One region of the Serratia sp. AR11 genome, then DNA from elsewhere that is predicted to be linked to it. Evidence: predicted binding sites of a transcription regulator. Region 1 holds the regulator's gene; each other region holds the start of a gene.
What was found. The regulator PurR, encoded in region 1, represses purine synthesis genes. The targets are predictions, from matches to a motif close to CANGCAAACGTTTGCNTG.
Positions count from the first base shown of each region.

Region 2: the regulator PurR is predicted to act here: its motif matches at 4,400-4,417, upstream of ACSOSI_RS11040 (nucleoside-specific channel-forming protein Tsx).
Region 3: the regulator PurR is predicted to act here: its motif matches at 2,743-2,760, upstream of purH (bifunctional phosphoribosylaminoimidazolecarboxamide formyltransferase/IMP cyclohydrolase).

Region 1 covers NZ_CM150739.1:2,487,539-2,493,662, forward strand. The annotation lists gene cfa (cyclopropane fatty acyl phospholipid synthase) at 1-132, opposite strand, end outside; gene punC (purine nucleoside transporter PunC) at 473-1,681, opposite strand; gene punR (DNA-binding transcriptional activator PunR) at 1,805-2,749, shown strand; gene purR (HTH-type transcriptional repressor PurR) at 2,746-3,771, opposite strand; gene cydH (cytochrome bd-I oxidase subunit CydH) at 4,095-4,184, shown strand; gene sodB (superoxide dismutase [Fe]) at 4,238-4,816, opposite strand; gene ACSOSI_RS11900 (C40 family peptidase) at 5,010-5,831, opposite strand.
Region 2 covers NZ_CM150739.1:2,319,099-2,325,222, forward strand. The annotation lists gene ACSOSI_RS11020 (glutamine synthetase family protein) at 1-1,167, shown strand, start outside; gene ACSOSI_RS11025 (APC family permease) at 1,485-2,855, shown strand; gene yddG (aromatic amino acid DMT transporter YddG) at 2,947-3,840, shown strand; gene ACSOSI_RS11035 (hypothetical protein) at 3,913-4,185, shown strand; gene ACSOSI_RS11040 (nucleoside-specific channel-forming protein Tsx) at 4,582-5,463, shown strand; gene ACSOSI_RS11045 (hypothetical protein) at 5,519-5,698, opposite strand.
Region 3 covers NZ_CM150739.1:303,934-310,057, forward strand. The annotation lists gene purD (phosphoribosylamine--glycine ligase) at 1-940, opposite strand, end outside; gene purH (bifunctional phosphoribosylaminoimidazolecarboxamide formyltransferase/IMP cyclohydrolase) at 991-2,580, opposite strand; rRNA gene ACSOSI_RS01415 (16S ribosomal RNA) at 3,263-4,805, shown strand; tRNA gene ACSOSI_RS01420 (tRNA-Ile) at 4,908-4,984, shown strand; tRNA gene ACSOSI_RS01425 (tRNA-Ala) at 5,109-5,184, shown strand; rRNA gene ACSOSI_RS01430 (23S ribosomal RNA) at 5,393-6,124, shown strand, end outside.

The DNA.
Region 1 (6,124 bases):
GGGGTTTTTAACCTGAATATCGAATGGGCGCGAGCCGTTTATTTCAATACCGGCCATGCTGAGCATTTCATGAGCGATACGGTACCATGGGTTGTCCTGGATGCTCACATCTTCTATACACGATGAACTCATAGCTTCTCCATCACCTTCTTCTGACTTATGACCCGCCAAAAAATAGCTTAGACAAATTCTGCGGGTGCATACGTTTACCTACGGTAAAAAGTCCCGTGGCGTCTGATATCCGACTATGAACAGAGGAAAATTTTAAGAAGGTTCCTGCGCAAGAAACGCTGGAAAGACAATCCTTAAAAAAGTGTGACGCCATACGCGTACACAACAGCAATTTGTGATAAAGAAATTATAAAAGTGTTATTTTAAAAGGTCGTTTTGAGTATAGGCTTGCCGAGGCGCTTACTCAACTGTAAATCGCACTCGGCAAAAATATTCTTTAAGTGATTATTAATACATACAATTATGACGCAGAGTTAGCATGTTCCTGTCGCGTCGCCTGCTGTTCATCCATCACTTTTCCCCGTTGCAGCATATAGCCCAATGCGGCTAATACTACCGTAGAAACCATCACCGTCACCGTTGCCAACAGCGGCTGTTCGATAAAGGCCGATACCAGCATGCTGGCGACAAAACACAGCCCCAACTGCAGGGTGTTTTGCAGCGCTGCGGCTTTGCCTGTGCCTTCCGGGAACGGGGTTAACGCATTCGCCACTACGATTGGGTAGCTGGCACCGTTGACCAGCGCCATCACGCAGAACGGGATCAGCAGCGTGGTGAGCGTTGGTTCGGTCAGCGTGGCAACCAGATATAACGCCACCATGCTGATGCCATAAGCTACCAGCAGCCACGGCAGTAAGGTGTTGCCATTAATGCGATTTAACGCGGTGCGGCAGCCATAACCCCCTAACAGGAAGGCCAGGGTCTGCGGCACATAGCTCAGGCCGATATCATTTGGGCTGTACCCCATATCGCCAAGAATAAAGGGTGAACCGGTCAGCCAGGCGAAGAAGCCGGCTGAGCAGGCGGCAAAGATGGTAACGCTGCCGCTGAACACCGGGGATTTAAGCAGTTGCCAGAAGGTCAGGCTGTTTTTCTTTTCTGCGGAAGGCAAGGGTTTAGCGTTTTCTTTCAACAGCAGAGTCGGCAGCAGGAGAATGACGGTAATGCCCAGCAGCACGGCAAAAATGGCACGCCAGCCCATGTGGTTCAACAGCCAGGCACCGACCAACGGCGCCAGCGCTGGTGAAAGTGCCACCAACGGCATAATGGTAGCGAAGACCCGGTTGGCCTTGCCTTCACGGTAGCGGTCAATCACCAGTGCCTGCCAGGTAACGGCGGCGGAACAGACGCCAATGGCCTGGATGAAACGCAGTGACCACAGTTGAACGGCATTTTGTACCCACAGCATGCCAAGGCAACCCAGGGCAAACAGCGCCAGGCCAATCAGCAACACCGGTTTACGGCCGAGGCGGTCGGAAAGTGGCCCCCAGAGCAATTGAGCAAAGGCGAAGCCGGCCAGGAAGATACTCAGGCTGGCGCTGATCGCCCCGGCGGAAATTTGCAGGTCTTGCTGCATTATGCCAAAGGCGGGCAGGTACATGTCGGTGGCCAGGTAACCCAGCATACTCAGGCCGGCAAGATAGAACATAAAACCAAAGGAATTTCGCATGGTATTTCTCATTAATATTTTATTGTCGCAGGTTTTTAGCGCCGGCAAGTGTATCCGGCTGGATCTCTGCTTGTGAAACGGTAATATTTGCGAGGTGCTGTTAAAAAAATTGAAGGCAAGGTTATGTGGTCTGAATATTCTCTCGATGTGGTAGATGCGGTCGCCCGCACCGGCAGCTTCAGCGCAGCGGCGCATGAGCTGCACCGAGTGCCCTCGGCGGTCAGTTATACCGTGCGGCAATTGGAACAATGGCTGGCGGTTCCGCTGTTTGAACGGCGTCATCGTGACGTGGAACTGACCCCGGCCGGCGTGGTGTTTGTGCAGGAGGCACGCAGTGTCATCAAAAAAATGCTCGACACCCGCCGCCAGTGTCAGCAGGTGGCTAACGGTTGGCGTGGCCAACTGAAAATTGCGGTAGACATCATTGTTAAACCCCAGCGCTGCCGCCAACTGGTACTGGACTTCTATCGCCATTTCCCCGACGTAGAACTGATGGTTCAACCTGAGGTGTTTAACGGCGTCTGGGATGCGCTGGTGGACGGGCGTGCTGATATGGCGATTGGGGCGACGCGTGCGGTGCCGGTCGGCGGCGGGTTTGCCTTTCGCGATATGGGCGACATGCGCTGGCTGTGCGTGGTTAGTCCGCAGCATCCGCTGGCGATGATGGATGGCCTGTTGAAAGATGAGCAACTGCGGCCTTTCCCGTCGCTGTGTCTGGAAGATACCTCGCGCAACCTGCCCAAGCGGGTCACCTGGACACTGGACAACCAACGGCGGCTGGTGGTGCCGGACTGGGCCTCGGCGCTGGATTGTCTGTGTGCCGGCCTGTGCGTTGGCATGATGCCGGCGCATCAGGCCTTGCCATTGGTGCAGCGTGGGGAACTGGTAGCGTTGCAGCTGCAGCAGCCGTTTCCGGCCAGCCCCTGTTGTCTGACCTGGCAGCAGAATACGCCATCACCGGCGATGGCCTGGCTGTTGGATTACCTGGGGGACAGTGAAACGCTGAATCAGGAATGGCTAAGCGAAGTGGTGCCGGAAACCACAGCGGCCTCCGGCATTAGCAATTAGCGGCGGTAATCGATGAATGGGCCGTCAGCGACCGAACGACGCTCAATCAGTTTCGGATGCACTTCAATCACCTGCGACTCTTCACGCTTGCTGATAATACGGTCCAGCAACATGGTGAACGCCATTTCACCCAAACGCTCTTTGGGTTGATGAATGGTGGTCAGTGCCGGGGTGAAATAGCGGGCGTTACGCACGTTATCGTAGCCAATCACCGAAATGTCTTGTGGCACCCGCAGCCCAAGTTCGTCGGCGGCGCAGATCGCGCCCATCGCCATGATGTCGCCGCCGCAGAATACCGCGGTCGGGCGATGTTTTTGCGACAGGATCTGGTGCATGGCCTTGTAGCCGGATTCCGGCTCAAAGTCACCCTGAACAATCCACTCGTCACGTACTTCAATATTGGCTTCTTCCATGGCTTTTAAAAAGCCCTGATGGCGGCCGCCACCGGTATTGCGCGACAGTTGGCCTGGAATGGCTCCGATATCGCGGTGACCGCGTTCAATCAGATACCGCCCGGCCAGATAGCCGCCTGCGAAGGCGTTATCAATGATGCTATCGGTAAAATCACCGCGGGCCGCGCCCCAGTCCATCACGACCATTGGGATGTTGCGGTAGTCTTCCAGCATGCCGAGCAATTGGTCTGGATATTCCGAACACATCACCAGCAGGCCATCGACACGCTTTTGCGCCAGCATCGCCAGATAGGCCCGCTGTTTGTCCAGATTGTTGTGCGAGTTACATAAAATCAGCGTATAGCCTTTGCTGTAGCAGCTGTTTTCTACCGCCTCGATCACTTCGGCAAAGTAGGGGGCTTCGCTGGAGGTGGCCAGCAGGCCAATCGATTTGGTGTGATTGACCTTCAGGCTGCGCGCTACGGCGCTGGGTGAGTAATGCAGCTCTTTAATCGCAGCGCCAACGGCCGCTTTTGTCTCTTCGGCGACGAAACGAGTCTTATTGATGACGTGCGAAACGGTGGTGGTGGAAACGCCAGCGCGTTTGGCCACATCTTTAATCGTTGCCATGTAAAGAATGACTCCTGAACTCACATGTTGCAGTATGTAAGTGTGATGTTAATCGTTTGCCTGCGTAGATCCTTCTCCAAAGAAGCGAAAACTGAGTTTTTAGTGTGTTGAAGTCGTCAGCGCTTGATCAGGAGGGGCATTTTGCCGGTACACAGTTGTGAACTGCGAATTTTGTCCCATATTGAGCCAAAGTGGAAGAGGTAATCGGTATAATAAACCGGGAAATGATAACAAGATTTTATTGTTCAACTGTGTGAAAATGGTTTGACGCATTAATTGTGTGCCTTTTACCCTTGGGAAACCCAATCTGAAAAGGAGTTGTAATGGATACCGATCTGAAAATGTCACTGTTCACCACCGTTTGTGCACTGGCCGTGATTATTGCTTTCAGCTTCACCGCTGCTTTGAACTGATCCCCTCAAGTAAAACAGGCGCAGCCCGCTGCGCCTGATTGTTTTTCCCCGCGTTACGCCAGGTTCTTTTCCACAAATGCCCAGTTAACCAGTGCCCAGAAGTTTTCCAGGTAGGCAGGTCGTGCGTTGCGGTAATCGATGTAATAGGCGTGTTCCCAAACGTCGACGGTCAGCAGCGGTTTATCATCACCGGTTAGCGGTGTCGCTGCGTTCGAGGTGTTAACAATCGCCAGCGAACCCTCCGGTTTTTTCACCAACCAGGTCCAGCCTGCGCCAAAGTTTTTCACTGCGGCGTCGCTGAATTGCTGTTTAAATTCGGCGAAAGAACCAAATGCCTGATTAATCGCCACGGCCAGTTTACCTTCAGGCTCACCGCCGCCCTGTGGCGACAGACAGTGCCAATAGAAAGTGTGGTTCCATACCTGGGCCGCATTGTTGAAGATGCCGCCGTCAGAGGCCTTAACGATCTCTTCGAGGGACAACCCTTCAAACTTGCTGCCTTTCAGCAGATTGTTCAGGTTCACCACGTAGGCGTTGTGATGCTTGCCATAATGGTATTCCAGAGTTTCTGCGGAAATGTGCGGTTCGAGGGCGTTTTTTTCATAAGGTAATGCAGGAAGTTCGAACGACATTGCTTTCTCCTTGTACAGTGCCAGTCCACCGTCGTAACAACGGGCATGAGATTGGCCTGTTTTTATTGTGGGTATTTAGCTTAGCAATTTTCGCGATGAATTACAGGGGGAACGGGCAAGGGATTGGCTATGACTACGAGGTTTGGGGAAATGATCAGGGGAGAGCGGCTGACAGCGCCAGCCGCAAGGGTGCTTATCGAATGGTTTTTGGCGTGACTACCCGGCGTGCGCCGATGTAGTGGTTTTGCCAGTAGTCGTTATCGAGCTGGCTGATGCGGATTTCTTCACCGGTACGCGGGGACTGAATGAATTTGCCGTTACCCAAATAAACCCCAACATGGTCGGCCACGCCGCGGTTGTTAATGCGGAAGAACACCAGATCGCCGCTTTCCAGCTCACTCTTCTTGATCGGCGCTGCGTCACGCAGGTGATACATCTCGTTGGCGGTACGCGGCATTTTAATTTTAACGATGTCTTTATAGGCGTAATAAATCAGACCGCTACAGTCAAAGCCGGTTCTTGGCGAGGAGCCACCCCAGCGATAAGGTTTACCCATTTGATCCATCAGCTTGGCCATCGCGGTTTGCTTGGCATGCTGGTAGCGTTTTTTGTGCGCAGGGCTGAGCTTCAATGGTTTTTCGTCAGCCACCAATTTGGCGGTTGCCATACCGGTTTCACGATGGCGCCCATAGCCTTTTTTATAGCCCTTCTTCGGCGGGGTCACTTTAATTTTGGCTATTTTATGAGTTTTGTTTTTCGATTTTGCGCTAACGATCTTTTTAGCGGTTTTTTCTGTTTTGGCTTTGGAGACCTTGGCGGTTTTCTGCGGAGTAGTGACTTTTACTTTTTTGCTGCTGGCCTTAACCGCTTTCTTTTTCTTGCGGTCATCCGGCCGGGCTTCGTTTACGTGGCTCTTGCGCTGCTCAGCGGCAACACGTGCCTGTGGCGCTGCATGCGCCAGATTAAAGAATAGCTGTGTAAACAACAGCACAAAAAGCGTAAGAATTAAACGCATGTCGACGTTACCAACCTTGGCCCCGGAACAGATATCGAATGAGTGACAGTATTCCCGAATTTCGCCATATAAAACAGCGAAGAACTCATAAATGATAATCCATATTGTGAGAAAACGTTAATAGCATTTTTTTTGCCGAAAAATCAAACTGTTGATGTATAAAAAACCAACAATGACCGCCAGGGAATTTATTAATGTGCACTTTTTGACAGGAAATATATTAGTGAAATGGCCGGATTAAAAATGTTATTCTGAGCATATGTTTTGACCGGAAAGGCCCTGCCGGTGAGACG
Region 2 (6,124 bases), 170 kb from region 1:
GAGGAAGCCGGTCTGGGGCAGGAGCTGGGTGAGCCGGATCATATCTGCGTGCCGGTGCTGGGCACCCTGACAGCGTCGGCGGCGGATCCGCAATATATCGGCCAGGTGTTGCTCACCATGCTCGATGAAGATGGTACTCCCTTTGACGTTGAACCGCGCAATGTGCTGAACCGAGTGTGGCAGCGTTTGCGTCAGCGCGGGCTATCCCCCGTAGTAGCGGTAGAGTTGGAGTTCTATCTCATCGATCGCCAACGCGATTCGGAAGGCTATCTGCAGCCGCCGTGTGCGCCGGGCACCCAGGAGCGCAATACCCAAAGCCAGGTGTACTCGGTCGATAATCTTAACCACTTTGCCGACGTGCTGAGCGAGATTGACGAATTGGCGCGAATGCAGGGCCTGCCGGCAGACGGTGCGGTGGCGGAGGCTTCACCCGGCCAGTTTGAAGTCAATCTGCATCATACCGACAACGTCCTGCAGGCCTGTGACCATGCGCTGGCATTAAAACGCCTGATCCGCATGGTGGCGGAAAACCACAACATGCAGGCCACCTTTATGGCCAAACCCTACGAAGAACACGCCGGTAGCGGCATGCACGTGCATATCAGCATGCTGGACCGGCAGGGCAACAACGTACTGGCAGACGACGACGGTGAAGACTCCGCGCTGCTGAAACAGGCGCTGGCCGGGATGATTGCCCTGATGCCTTCTTCTATTGCGTTGCTGGCACCGAACGTTAACGCCTATCGTCGTTTCCAGCCGGGCATGTACGTGCCGACCCAGGCGTCCTGGGGTCATAACAACCGCACCGTGGCGCTGCGCATTCCCTGCGGCGATCGCGACAGTCATCGCGTGGAGTATCGCGTAGCCGGTGCGGATGCCAACCCTTATCTGGTCATGGCGACCATTCTGGCCGGCATTGTCTACGGCCTGGAAACCACCCTGCCGCTGCAAGAGCCGGTGACCGGCAACGGGCTGGAGCAGGAGGGGCTACCGTTTCCGATCCGCCAAAGCGATGCGCTGTATGAGTTTGAGCATCAGCCGGTACTGAATGCCCTGCTGGGCGAAAGGTTCAGCCATGTTTACCTGGCTTGTAAAACGGATGAGCTGGTGCAGTTTGAGCGCCTGATCACCGAAACCGAAATCGAGTGGATGCTGAAAAACGCCTGACCCGCTCGACGCCAATCCTACCGCGCGCGTATGGCGCATTCCGCCGGCTATCCTGTGGCCTGCGATGCTGCGCGCTGCGGTAAAGCATTGCTTCCACTTTGGCGTACAGGACGCCGGCGAGGAAATAACCATGACAGCCATAACTGTTTCATCCGTCTGCGCAGGCATCTGCCTGTGCCGCAGTGAATACGGGCCAGCCGCTGGCCGAGTTTTATTGTCTTTAAATCGCACTTCCCGCCGCCTGAGCAGCAGTTTCCCCGCGGCCTCTCTGAATGACGTTAAACGGTTACCAGCAGAGGACAACGAGGGGAAGAGCCATGACGACTAATGTGACTGACGCAAATGAGGCAGCCAAGCCGCAACTGCGTAAAAGCCTGAAGCTGTGGCAAGTGGTGATGATGGGCCTGGCCTATCTGACACCAATGACGGTGTTCGACACTTTCGGCATCGTCTCCGGCCTTACCGACGGTCACGTACCGGCCTCCTATTTACTGGCGCTGGCCGGCGTGCTGTTTACCGCCATCAGCTACGGCAAGCTGGTGCGCCAGTTCCCGACCGCCGGTTCAGCCTACACCTATGCGCAAAAAGCCATAAATCCGCACGTCGGTTTTTTGGTGGGTTGGTCTTCACTGCTCGATTATCTGTTCCTGCCGATGATCAATACCCTGTTGGCGAAGATTTACCTGACGGCGTTGTTCCCGGAAGTGCCGCCGTGGATATGGGTGGTGGGCTTTGTGATTATCATTACCGCCATCAACCTGAAAAGCGTCAATCTGGTGGCCAACTTCAATACCCTGTTCGTACTGGCCCAGGTGGCAATCATTGTGGTGTTTATCTTCCTGGTGGTACGTGGCCTGCACAACGGTGAAGGACTGGGGACGGTATGGAGCCTGCAACCCTTCGTCAGCGAAAATGCGCATTTACTGCCGATCATCACCGGCGCCACCATCTTGTGTTTCTCGTTCCTCGGCTTTGATGCGGTGACCACGCTATGTGAAGAAACGCCCGATGCCGCCAGGGTGATCCCGCGCGCTATCTTTCTGACGGCGCTGTATGGTGGGGTGATCTTCATCAGTGTGTCATTCTTTATCCAACTGTTTTTCCCTTCCATTCAGCGGTTCCATCAGCCGGATGCGGCACTGCCGGAAATTGCGCTGTACGTGGGCGGCAAGCTGTTCCAGTCGATTTTCCTGTGCGTCACCTTTATCAACACCCTGGCCTCGGGCCTGGCATCGCATGCCAGCGTTTCACGGTTGTTGTATGTGATGGGGCGCGATAACGTGTTCCCGGAAAAATATTTCGGCTATATCCACCCGAAATGGCGCACGCCATCACTCAACGTGTTGCTGGTGGGGCTGGTCGCACTGTCTGCGTTGTCTTTCGATCTGGTCACGGCGACCGCATTGATCAACTTCGGTGCGCTGGTGGCTTTTACCTTCGTTAACCTGTCGGTGATCAGTCATTTCTATATTCGCGAGGGGCGTAACAAGAGCTGGAAGGATCGCTTCAACTATCTGTTCCTGCCATTGGTCGGGGCGTTAACGGTTGGCGTGTTGTGGTTAAACCTGGAAAAAAGCTCGCTGACCATGGGACTGATCTGGGCGGTTATGGGCTTTGGTTACCTGGCGTATCTCACCCGGCGTTTCCGCCAGCCGCCACCGCAGCTGGAACGACAACCGCAGCAATAACTGAGTCAGGCGGGGTTTCCCGCCTTTCTTTTTTGTCCGTCGGACAGTAGAGTGAAAATACTGATAAAAAATAACCGATTGGATCACCTCCATGTCTTCACTCCCCGTTTCGTATAAAGCCACTTTGCTCGGTCTGCTGGCGATCCTGCTGTGGAGCAGCGTGGTTGGCCTGATCCGCAGCGTCAGCGAAGGGTTGGGGCCCATTGGCGGTGCCGCGATGATTTACAGCGTCAGCGCAGTTTTCCTGCTGTTGGCGCTCCGGCTACCCAATCTTCGCCATTTTCCACGCGCCTACCTGCTCCTCGGCAGCCTGCTGTTTGTCAGCTATGAAATCTGTCTGTCGCTGTCGCTGGGCTATGCCAACACCCGCCTGCAGGCCATCGAGGTCGGGATGATCAACTACCTTTGGCCCTGTTTCACCGTACTGATGGCGCTGGTGTTTAACGGACAAAAGGCCAAGTGGTGGCTACTGCCCGGATTACTGCTGTCATTGTTCGGTATCGGTTGGATCATGAGCGGTGAGGGCGGCTGGTCGCCGGCGCAAATGCTGGCTAACGTACGCAGTAATCCATTGAGTTATTCGCTGGCCTTCGGCGGCGCGATAATTTGGGCGTTATATTGCAACCTGACCAAGAGAATTGCCCAGGGCCATAACGGCGTGGTGCTGTTTATTACCCTGACCGCCGTTGCGCTGTGGGTGAAATACGCCTTTAGCCACGAAAGCGGCATGCAGTTCACCCTGCCGGTGACCCTGACGTTACTCTGTGCCGGCATGGCGATGGGGGCGGGGTACGCGGCGTGGAATGTGGGTATTTTGCACGGCAATATGACGCTGTTGGCGACGGTATCCTATTTTACCCCGGTGCTGTCGGCGGTATTTGCCGCACTGGTATTGAATACCGCACTGACCGCCAGTTTCTGGCAGGGCGTGGTAATGGTGACTCTGGGATCGTTAATTTGTTGGCGGGCAACCCGAGGAAACTAACGGAAATGCTCCGCCGGTTGCCCAATGTTGAACTAGAATCTAACTAGCAGACAAACATGAAGGAACATAAAAATGAGAGACGATATCCAATTCATTCAGCAGCCAGAGATTGACGGTGGAAGTTATATGCGCGGTGATACCGTGCGCCTGACTACCGCCAATCTGCGCCATGAATATCAGCTTGATGTCAGCATTCTGCGCCGGGAAGACAAACTGATTTATGGCTCGGTGATCGCCGCCGCGCCGAAGGTGGATATCCCGCCCAGGGAGTGGGAGATCCAGCCGGGGCAAGAGGTGGTATTCCGTAAGGAAAATATCGCCAAGGCAATACCTTCAATTAGCTGAATCCTGGCAAGTGTTCCGCCGTATCCTCCGTTTTCCTCAGTAGCATTCCCAAGAAATGCCGGTGCTAAAAACACCGGCTTTTTCATTTCTGCGAAAAGATCCGGTAACTTTTTGTGTTGCGCACAATTGGCACAGAAACTGCTTTAAAAATCACCGTGCATGACAAAAATCACAGCGAACGTGAATTTTCATGAAACATAATTTGACAAATGTGAACGCAATCGATTACCTATTCGCGAAATGCATAACTGGATCACAGATTCTTACACCCGGTGATTTCTATAATGCGCGCGTCGCCCAAGAAGTTTGTAAGCGGAGGCAACGCCAGGTGTCGTCAGACTCATTGTCATCTTTTCTAACGGGCAGGAAATGGCCCTTTAAGCATGTGGTAATAAAATGAAAAAAATAGCTCTCGCAGCAGGTGTACTACTCGCAGCGTCTTACAGTGCAGCATCAATGGCTGATAGCAAAGACAGCCAATACGTCTCGGATTGGTGGCACCAGAGCGTTAACGTGGTGGGCAGCTACCACACCCGTTTCGGACCTCAGTTGAACAACGACGTCTACCTGGAGTACGAAGCCTTCGCTAAAAAAGATTGGTTTGATTTCTATGGTTACGTCGATGTGCCTAAATTCTTCGGCGTTGGCAACACCCCGGACCGTGGTATCTGGGACAAGGGCTCACCGATGTTTATGGAGATCGAACCTCGTTTCTCCATCGACAAACTGACCGGTACCGATCTGAGCTTTGGTCCATTCAAAGAATGGTACTTCGCCAACAACTACATCTATGACCTGGGCCACGACACCGACGGCCGTCAGAACACCTGGTACATGGGTCTGGGCACCGATATCGAAACCGGCCTGCCGATGAGCCTGTCGATGAACATCTATGCCAAATACCAGTGGGAAAACTATCAGGCTGCCAACGAAAACAGCTGGGATGGTTACCGCTTCAAGGTGAAATACTTTGTGCCGTTGACCCAGGTGTGGGGCGGCAATCTGAGCTACATCGGCTTTACCAACTTTGACTTTGGTTCCGATTTGGGCAAAGACAGCAACTGGACCGACGGCACTGGCAAACAGGTTCGCACCAGCAACTCGATCGCTTCCAGCCATATTCTGGCGCTGAACTACGATCACTGGCACTACTCCTTCGTAGCTCGTTATTTCCATAACGGTGGCCAATGGCAGGATGGGGCAGATATTGGTACTCCACAAGGCCCAATCAAATCTACCGGCTGGGGCTACTACCTGGTCGCCGGTTATAACTTCTGATTTTCCGTGGTATCAGAAACAGAAAACCCCGCTTTGGCGGGGTTTTTTTTCGTCATCACTGCACTTGTTCAGCGGGTAAATGTCGCACCGGCATAAATAATCGTCCTTTGATTACGTGGCATTCATTATCAATCCAACTGATGATTTGTTCACGGCTCACGCCTTCGGATTGAGCGTAGCGGTGAAGATCGCCATTAAAGTGCTGCGTGATATATTCCATGAGGGTCATTTGCATGTCTTTTGCTCCTGAACGCCCACCCGTCGCCAACTGGCTACCGCGGGAGGTTAAGGTTTCTCAGACGCTGAATTTAAAGTATTGGCAACCAAATCTCAACAAAAAGCACTGTATTGGTGCATCTGATGTCTAATTATTGGTAAAAAGAATCCCGCACTGAGCGGCGGGAAATCGTCAGAATTATCATTCTGGATGATAATAAATGATTTGAGGTGCGACGAAAAAGAGCAAGCTAACTCTTTTTTGTGACACTGCCAAACTACGGCAAGACTTATTTTGCTGCAAGAAAAATCTGGGCTTAAAATTCGGTTTTATCGAATTGTTTTGAGCTGGAATAATATTTCGCAACATTGCCTGCCACAGGTCTCTAAAGGGGGTCATACTCTCAGAGTTTTCCGCATGCTTTATGTGGGGAATTAGGCTTAT
Region 3 (6,124 bases), 2.2 Mb from region 1:
CGGCCAGACATAGCTCGACCAGATCAGAACGCAGGCGCAGCATGATCGGCTGCGTCTCCGGATCGCCAAAGCGGCAGTTGAACTCAATCACCTTTGGCTGGCCGTCGGCGGAGATCATCAACCCGGCGTAAAGGAAACCGACGTAGGTATTACCTTCCGCAGCCATGCCACGTACGGTAGGCCAGATGACCTGATCCATGGCGCGCTGGTGGATTTCATCGGTGACTACCGGTGCCGGGGAGTAGGCACCCATGCCACCGGTGTTCGGGCCGGTATCACCGTCACCGACGCGTTTGTGATCCTGGCTGGTGGCCATCGGCACCACGTTCTCGCCGTCGACCATCACGATAAAGCTGGCTTCTTCACCTTCAAGGAACTCTTCTATCACGATACGGTGACCCGCATCGCCAAAAGCGTTACCGGCCAACATGTCCTGCACCGCGTCTTCGGCTTCCTGCAGCGTCATGGCGACGATCACGCCCTTGCCTGCGGCCAGGCCGTCGGCCTTGATGACGATAGGTGCGCCTTTACTGCGCAGATAAGCCAGCGCCGGTTCAACCTCGGTAAAGTTTTGGTACTCGGCGCTTGGGATGTTATGACGCGCCAGGAAGTCTTTGGTAAAGGCTTTAGAGCCTTCTAGCTGGGCTGCTGCCTGAGATGGCCCAAAGATTTTCAGGCCGGCGGCCTGGAAGGCATCAACCACGCCAATCACCAGCGGCGCTTCCGGCCCGACGATGGTGAGACCAATGTCATGGCTCTGGGCAAAGGCAACCAGCGCCGGAATATCGGTAGCGGAGATCGCGACGTTCTCGAGATTGCTTTCTAATGCGGTACCGGCATTGCCCGGCGCCACATAGACTTTATCTGCCAACGGTGACTGAGCGGCTTTCCAGGCCAGCGCGTGTTCACGCCCGCCATTGCCGATAATTAAAATATTCATCAGGTGCTCCACGCAGAGCGTGCGCTGTAGCGCACGCGGCAAAAGAAGGATTAATGGCGGAAGTGGCGCATGTCGGTGAAGATCATTGCGATGCCGTGCTCATTGGCGGCGGCAATCACTTCGTCATCACGGATCGAACCGCCTGGCTGGATCACGCAGCTGATGCCCACCGCGGCGGCGGCATCGATGCCATCACGGAACGGGAAGAAAGCGTCAGACGCCATGGCGGAGCCTTTGACTTCCAGGCCTTCGTCCGCGGCTTTGATCCCGGCGATCTTGGCAGAGTAAACGCGGCTCATCTGGCCGGCGCCTATGCCGATGGTCATGTTGTCACGTGCATAGACGATAGCGTTGGACTTCACGAACTTGGCGACCTTCCAACAGAACAGCGCATCACGCAGTTCCTGCGCGGTCGGCTGACGTTCAGATACCACGCGCAGATCGCCTTCGTTCACCATACCCAGGTCGCGGTCTTGCACCAGCAGGCCACCGTTGACACGTTTGAAGTCGAGAGCGGCAATACGTTGCTGCCATTGGCCGCAGGCCAGTACACGGACGTTCTGTTTGGCTGCCAGCAGCGAGCGGGCTTCCTGGCTGATGCTCGGCGCGATAATCACTTCCACAAACTGACGGCTGATAATGGCCTGTGCGGTAGCGGCGTCCAGTTCGCGGTTAAAGGCGATGATGCCGCCGAAAGCAGAGGTCGGGTCGGTTTGATAGGCACGCTCATAGGCCGCCAGAATATCATTGCCGATCGCCACACCGCATGGGTTAGCGTGCTTGACGATCACGCAGGCCGGCTCGGCGAATTCCTTCACGCATTCCAGTGCGGCGTCGGTGTCGGCGATGTTGTTGTAGGACAGCGCTTTGCCTTGCAGTTGTTCCGCGGTGGCGACAGAGGCTTCCTGAACGTTCTCTTCTATATAGAAGGCCGCTTGCTGGTGGCTGTTCTCACCGTAGCGCATATCCTGCTTCTTTATATAGTTGAGGTTCAGGGTGCGAGGGAAACGACCGGCAGGTTGTTCGGTATCGCCATGGTAGGCAGGAACCAGTGCGCCGAAGTAGTTGGCGATCATGCTGTCGTAAGCGGCGGTGTGCTCGAAGGCTTTGATGGCCAGATCGAAACGGGTGGTGTATTGCAGTGAACCGTCGTTGTTATCCATCTCGGTAATAATAGCGGCGTAGTCGCTGCTCTTTACCACGATGGCGACGTCTTTGTGGTTCTTGGCCGCGGAGCGCACCATGGTTGGGCCGCCGATGTCGATGTTCTCGACCGCGTCTTCCAGTGAGCAGTTCGGGCGCGCCACGGTCTGGGCGAACGGATAGAGGTTTACCACCACCATGTCGATCGGCTTGATGTCATGCTGACCCATGATGGCGTCGTCCTGGCCGCGGCGGCCGAGAATACCGCCGTGTACTTTGGGGTGCAGGGTCTTTACTCGTCCGTCCATCATTTCCGGGAAGCCGGTGTAGTCGGAAACTTCGGTAACAGGCAGGCCGGCATCTGCCAGCAGACGGGCGGTGCCACCGGTGGAGAGCAGTTCAACGCCACGCTGGGACAGCGCTTCGGCGAATTCAACGATACCGGCTTTGTCAGAGACGCTGAGCAGGGCCCGGCGGATTGGACGAGGTTGTTGCATGGTTTTATCCCTTGGCTTTGGAGTCGCAATAAAAGAGCGTTACGTGAATTTCCACCTTCTACTCTTTATAAGGAAAGGTTTTTCTCTCTATAAAGGGGTAATCAGGCACAGATTCAGGTAACGCCCCCGTAAAAAGGGGAGCGTTTCGTCGCGGGGAATTGTAGCGAAAACGTTTGCGTGGCGCTCGTAAAATTTCCGGGCAAATCACTTCTGTGGATAAGTTTGTTAACAACAGGGTATAAAGCGGGGTTTTGCTGTGGAATGCAGCAAACGATCGTTTTTGTCGAAAATACCTATTGCGGCCTCCTGAGAACTCCCTATAATGCGCCTCCATCGACACGGAACATGTGAACAACTTCACAGAGTCTCCGGGGTTCGAAGAGAAAAAATCCTGAAAATTAGGGGTTGACTCTGAAAGAGGAAAGCGTAATATACGCCACCTCGAGATAGCAAGCTACGGCGGCTAACTCACTGCTCTTTAACAATTTATCAGACAATCTGTGTGGGCACTCCACAAGACGATATCCAGAACCTTCGGGTTCGAAAAAATATCAAGTCTTGAAGAGTGACCAAGCAATAAGTTGTTTTGTTGGCTTGTCCAACTGAATGACTATTACGAAAGTTATTTTCGAGCATCGCTTGCCTGTTCTTGCAAAAGACAGGTTGAAGCAAATCAAGCTTTTAATTGAAGAGTTTGATCATGGCTCAGATTGAACGCTGGCGGCAGGCCTAACACATGCAAGTCGAGCGGTAGCACAAGAGAGCTTGCTCTCTGGGTGACGAGCGGCGGACGGGTGAGTAATGTCTGGGAAACTGCCTGATGGAGGGGGATAACTACTGGAAACGGTAGCTAATACCGCATAACGTCTTCGGACCAAAGTGGGGGACCTTCGGGCCTCACGCCATCAGATGTGCCCAGATGGGATTAGCTAGTAGGTGGGGTAATGGCTCACCTAGGCGACGATCCCTAGCTGGTCTGAGAGGATGACCAGCCACACTGGAACTGAGACACGGTCCAGACTCCTACGGGAGGCAGCAGTGGGGAATATTGCACAATGGGCGCAAGCCTGATGCAGCCATGCCGCGTGTGTGAAGAAGGCCTTCGGGTTGTAAAGCACTTTCAGCGAGGAGGAAGGGTAGTGTGTTAATAGCACATTACATTGACGTTACTCGCAGAAGAAGCACCGGCTAACTCCGTGCCAGCAGCCGCGGTAATACGGAGGGTGCAAGCGTTAATCGGAATTACTGGGCGTAAAGCGCACGCAGGCGGTTTGTTAAGTCAGATGTGAAATCCCCGCGCTTAACGTGGGAACTGCATTTGAAACTGGCAAGCTAGAGTCTTGTAGAGGGGGGTAGAATTCCAGGTGTAGCGGTGAAATGCGTAGAGATCTGGAGGAATACCGGTGGCGAAGGCGGCCCCCTGGACAAAGACTGACGCTCAGGTGCGAAAGCGTGGGGAGCAAACAGGATTAGATACCCTGGTAGTCCACGCTGTAAACGATGTCGACTTGGAGGTTGTGCCCTTGAGGCGTGGCTTCCGGAGCTAACGCGTTAAGTCGACCGCCTGGGGAGTACGGCCGCAAGGTTAAAACTCAAATGAATTGACGGGGGCCCGCACAAGCGGTGGAGCATGTGGTTTAATTCGATGCAACGCGAAGAACCTTACCTACTCTTGACATCCAGAGAATTCGCTAGAGATAGCTTAGTGCCTTCGGGAACTCTGAGACAGGTGCTGCATGGCTGTCGTCAGCTCGTGTTGTGAAATGTTGGGTTAAGTCCCGCAACGAGCGCAACCCTTATCCTTTGTTGCCAGCACGTAATGGTGGGAACTCAAAGGAGACTGCCGGTGATAAACCGGAGGAAGGTGGGGATGACGTCAAGTCATCATGGCCCTTACGAGTAGGGCTACACACGTGCTACAATGGCGTATACAAAGAGAAGCGAACTCGCGAGAGCCAGCGGACCTCATAAAGTACGTCGTAGTCCGGATCGGAGTCTGCAACTCGACTCCGTGAAGTCGGAATCGCTAGTAATCGTAGATCAGAATGCTACGGTGAATACGTTCCCGGGCCTTGTACACACCGCCCGTCACACCATGGGAGTGGGTTGCAAAAGAAGTAGGTAGCTTAACCTTCGGGAGGGCGCTTACCACTTTGTGATTCATGACTGGGGTGAAGTCGTAACAAGGTAACCGTAGGGGAACCTGCGGTTGGATCACCTCCTTACCTAATGATATTGATTGCGTGAAGTGCTCACACAGATTGTCTGATGAAATGAAAGAGAGCATAAGGCTTAATCTTCGCGGTTAAGTCTTAAAGCACCTTGTCGGGTCTGTAGCTCAGGTGGTTAGAGCGCACCCCTGATAAGGGTGAGGTCGGTGGTTCAAGTCCACTCAGACCCACCAATTCTCTCCTATCCTGCGTTGTCGCCCTATTCGTTTATGTGAATAAACGTCGTAGGACTTCGCTTTGACTAGAAGCGAATTGGCGAAGGTAGTAGATAAGGTGTGAAAAATGCTTTTCTGATATGGGGCTATAGCTCAGCTGGGAGAGCGCCTGCCTTGCACGCAGGAGGTCAGCGGTTCGATCCCGCTTAGCTCCACCATATCAAAAAATCTTAAAACTGATTCGCAAGAGTCATGTTTAAGATATTGCTCTTTAACAATCTGGAACAAGCTGAAAATTGAAACATGACAGCTGAAACTTACTCCTCCGTAGATGTATTGGAGTAAGGATTAACCTGTCATAGAGTCTCTCAAATGTAGCAGCACAATTGTGTCTATTTGTTTACAAGAGACGCTTTTGGGTTGTGAGGTTAAGTGACTAAGCGTACACGGTGGATGCCTAGGCAGTCAGAGGCGATGAAGGGCGTGTTAATCTGCGATAAGCGTCGGTAAGGTGATATAAACCGTTATAACCGGCGATACCCGAATGGGGAAACCCAGTGCAATTCGTTGCACTATCATACGATGAATACATAGTCGTATGAGGCGAACCGGGGGAACTGAAACATCTAAGTACCCCGAGGAAAAGAAATCAACCGAGATTCCCCCAGTAGCGGCGAGCGAACGGGGAGGAGCCCAGAACCTGAATCAGTTCTTGTGTTAGTGGAAGCGTCTGGAAAGTCGCACAGTAAAGGGTGATAGTCCCGTACACTAAAATGCATTAATTGTGAGTTCGATGAGTAGGGCGGGACACGTGACATCCTGTCTGAATATGGGGGGACCATCCTCCAAGGCTAAATACTCCTGACTGACCGATAGTGAACCAGTACCGTGAGGGAAAGGCGAAAAGAACCCCGGCGAGGGGAGTGAAATAGAACCTGAAACCGTGTACGTACAAGCAGTGGGAGCCTACTAGTTGGGTGACTGCGTACCTTTTGTATAATGGGTCAGCGACTTATATTTTGTAGCAAGGTTAACCGTATAGGGGAGCCGTAGGGAAACCGAGTCTTAACTGGGCGAATAGTTGCAAGGTATAGACCCGAAACCCGGTGATCTAGCCATGGGCAGGTTGAAGGTTGGGTAACACTAACTGGAGGACCG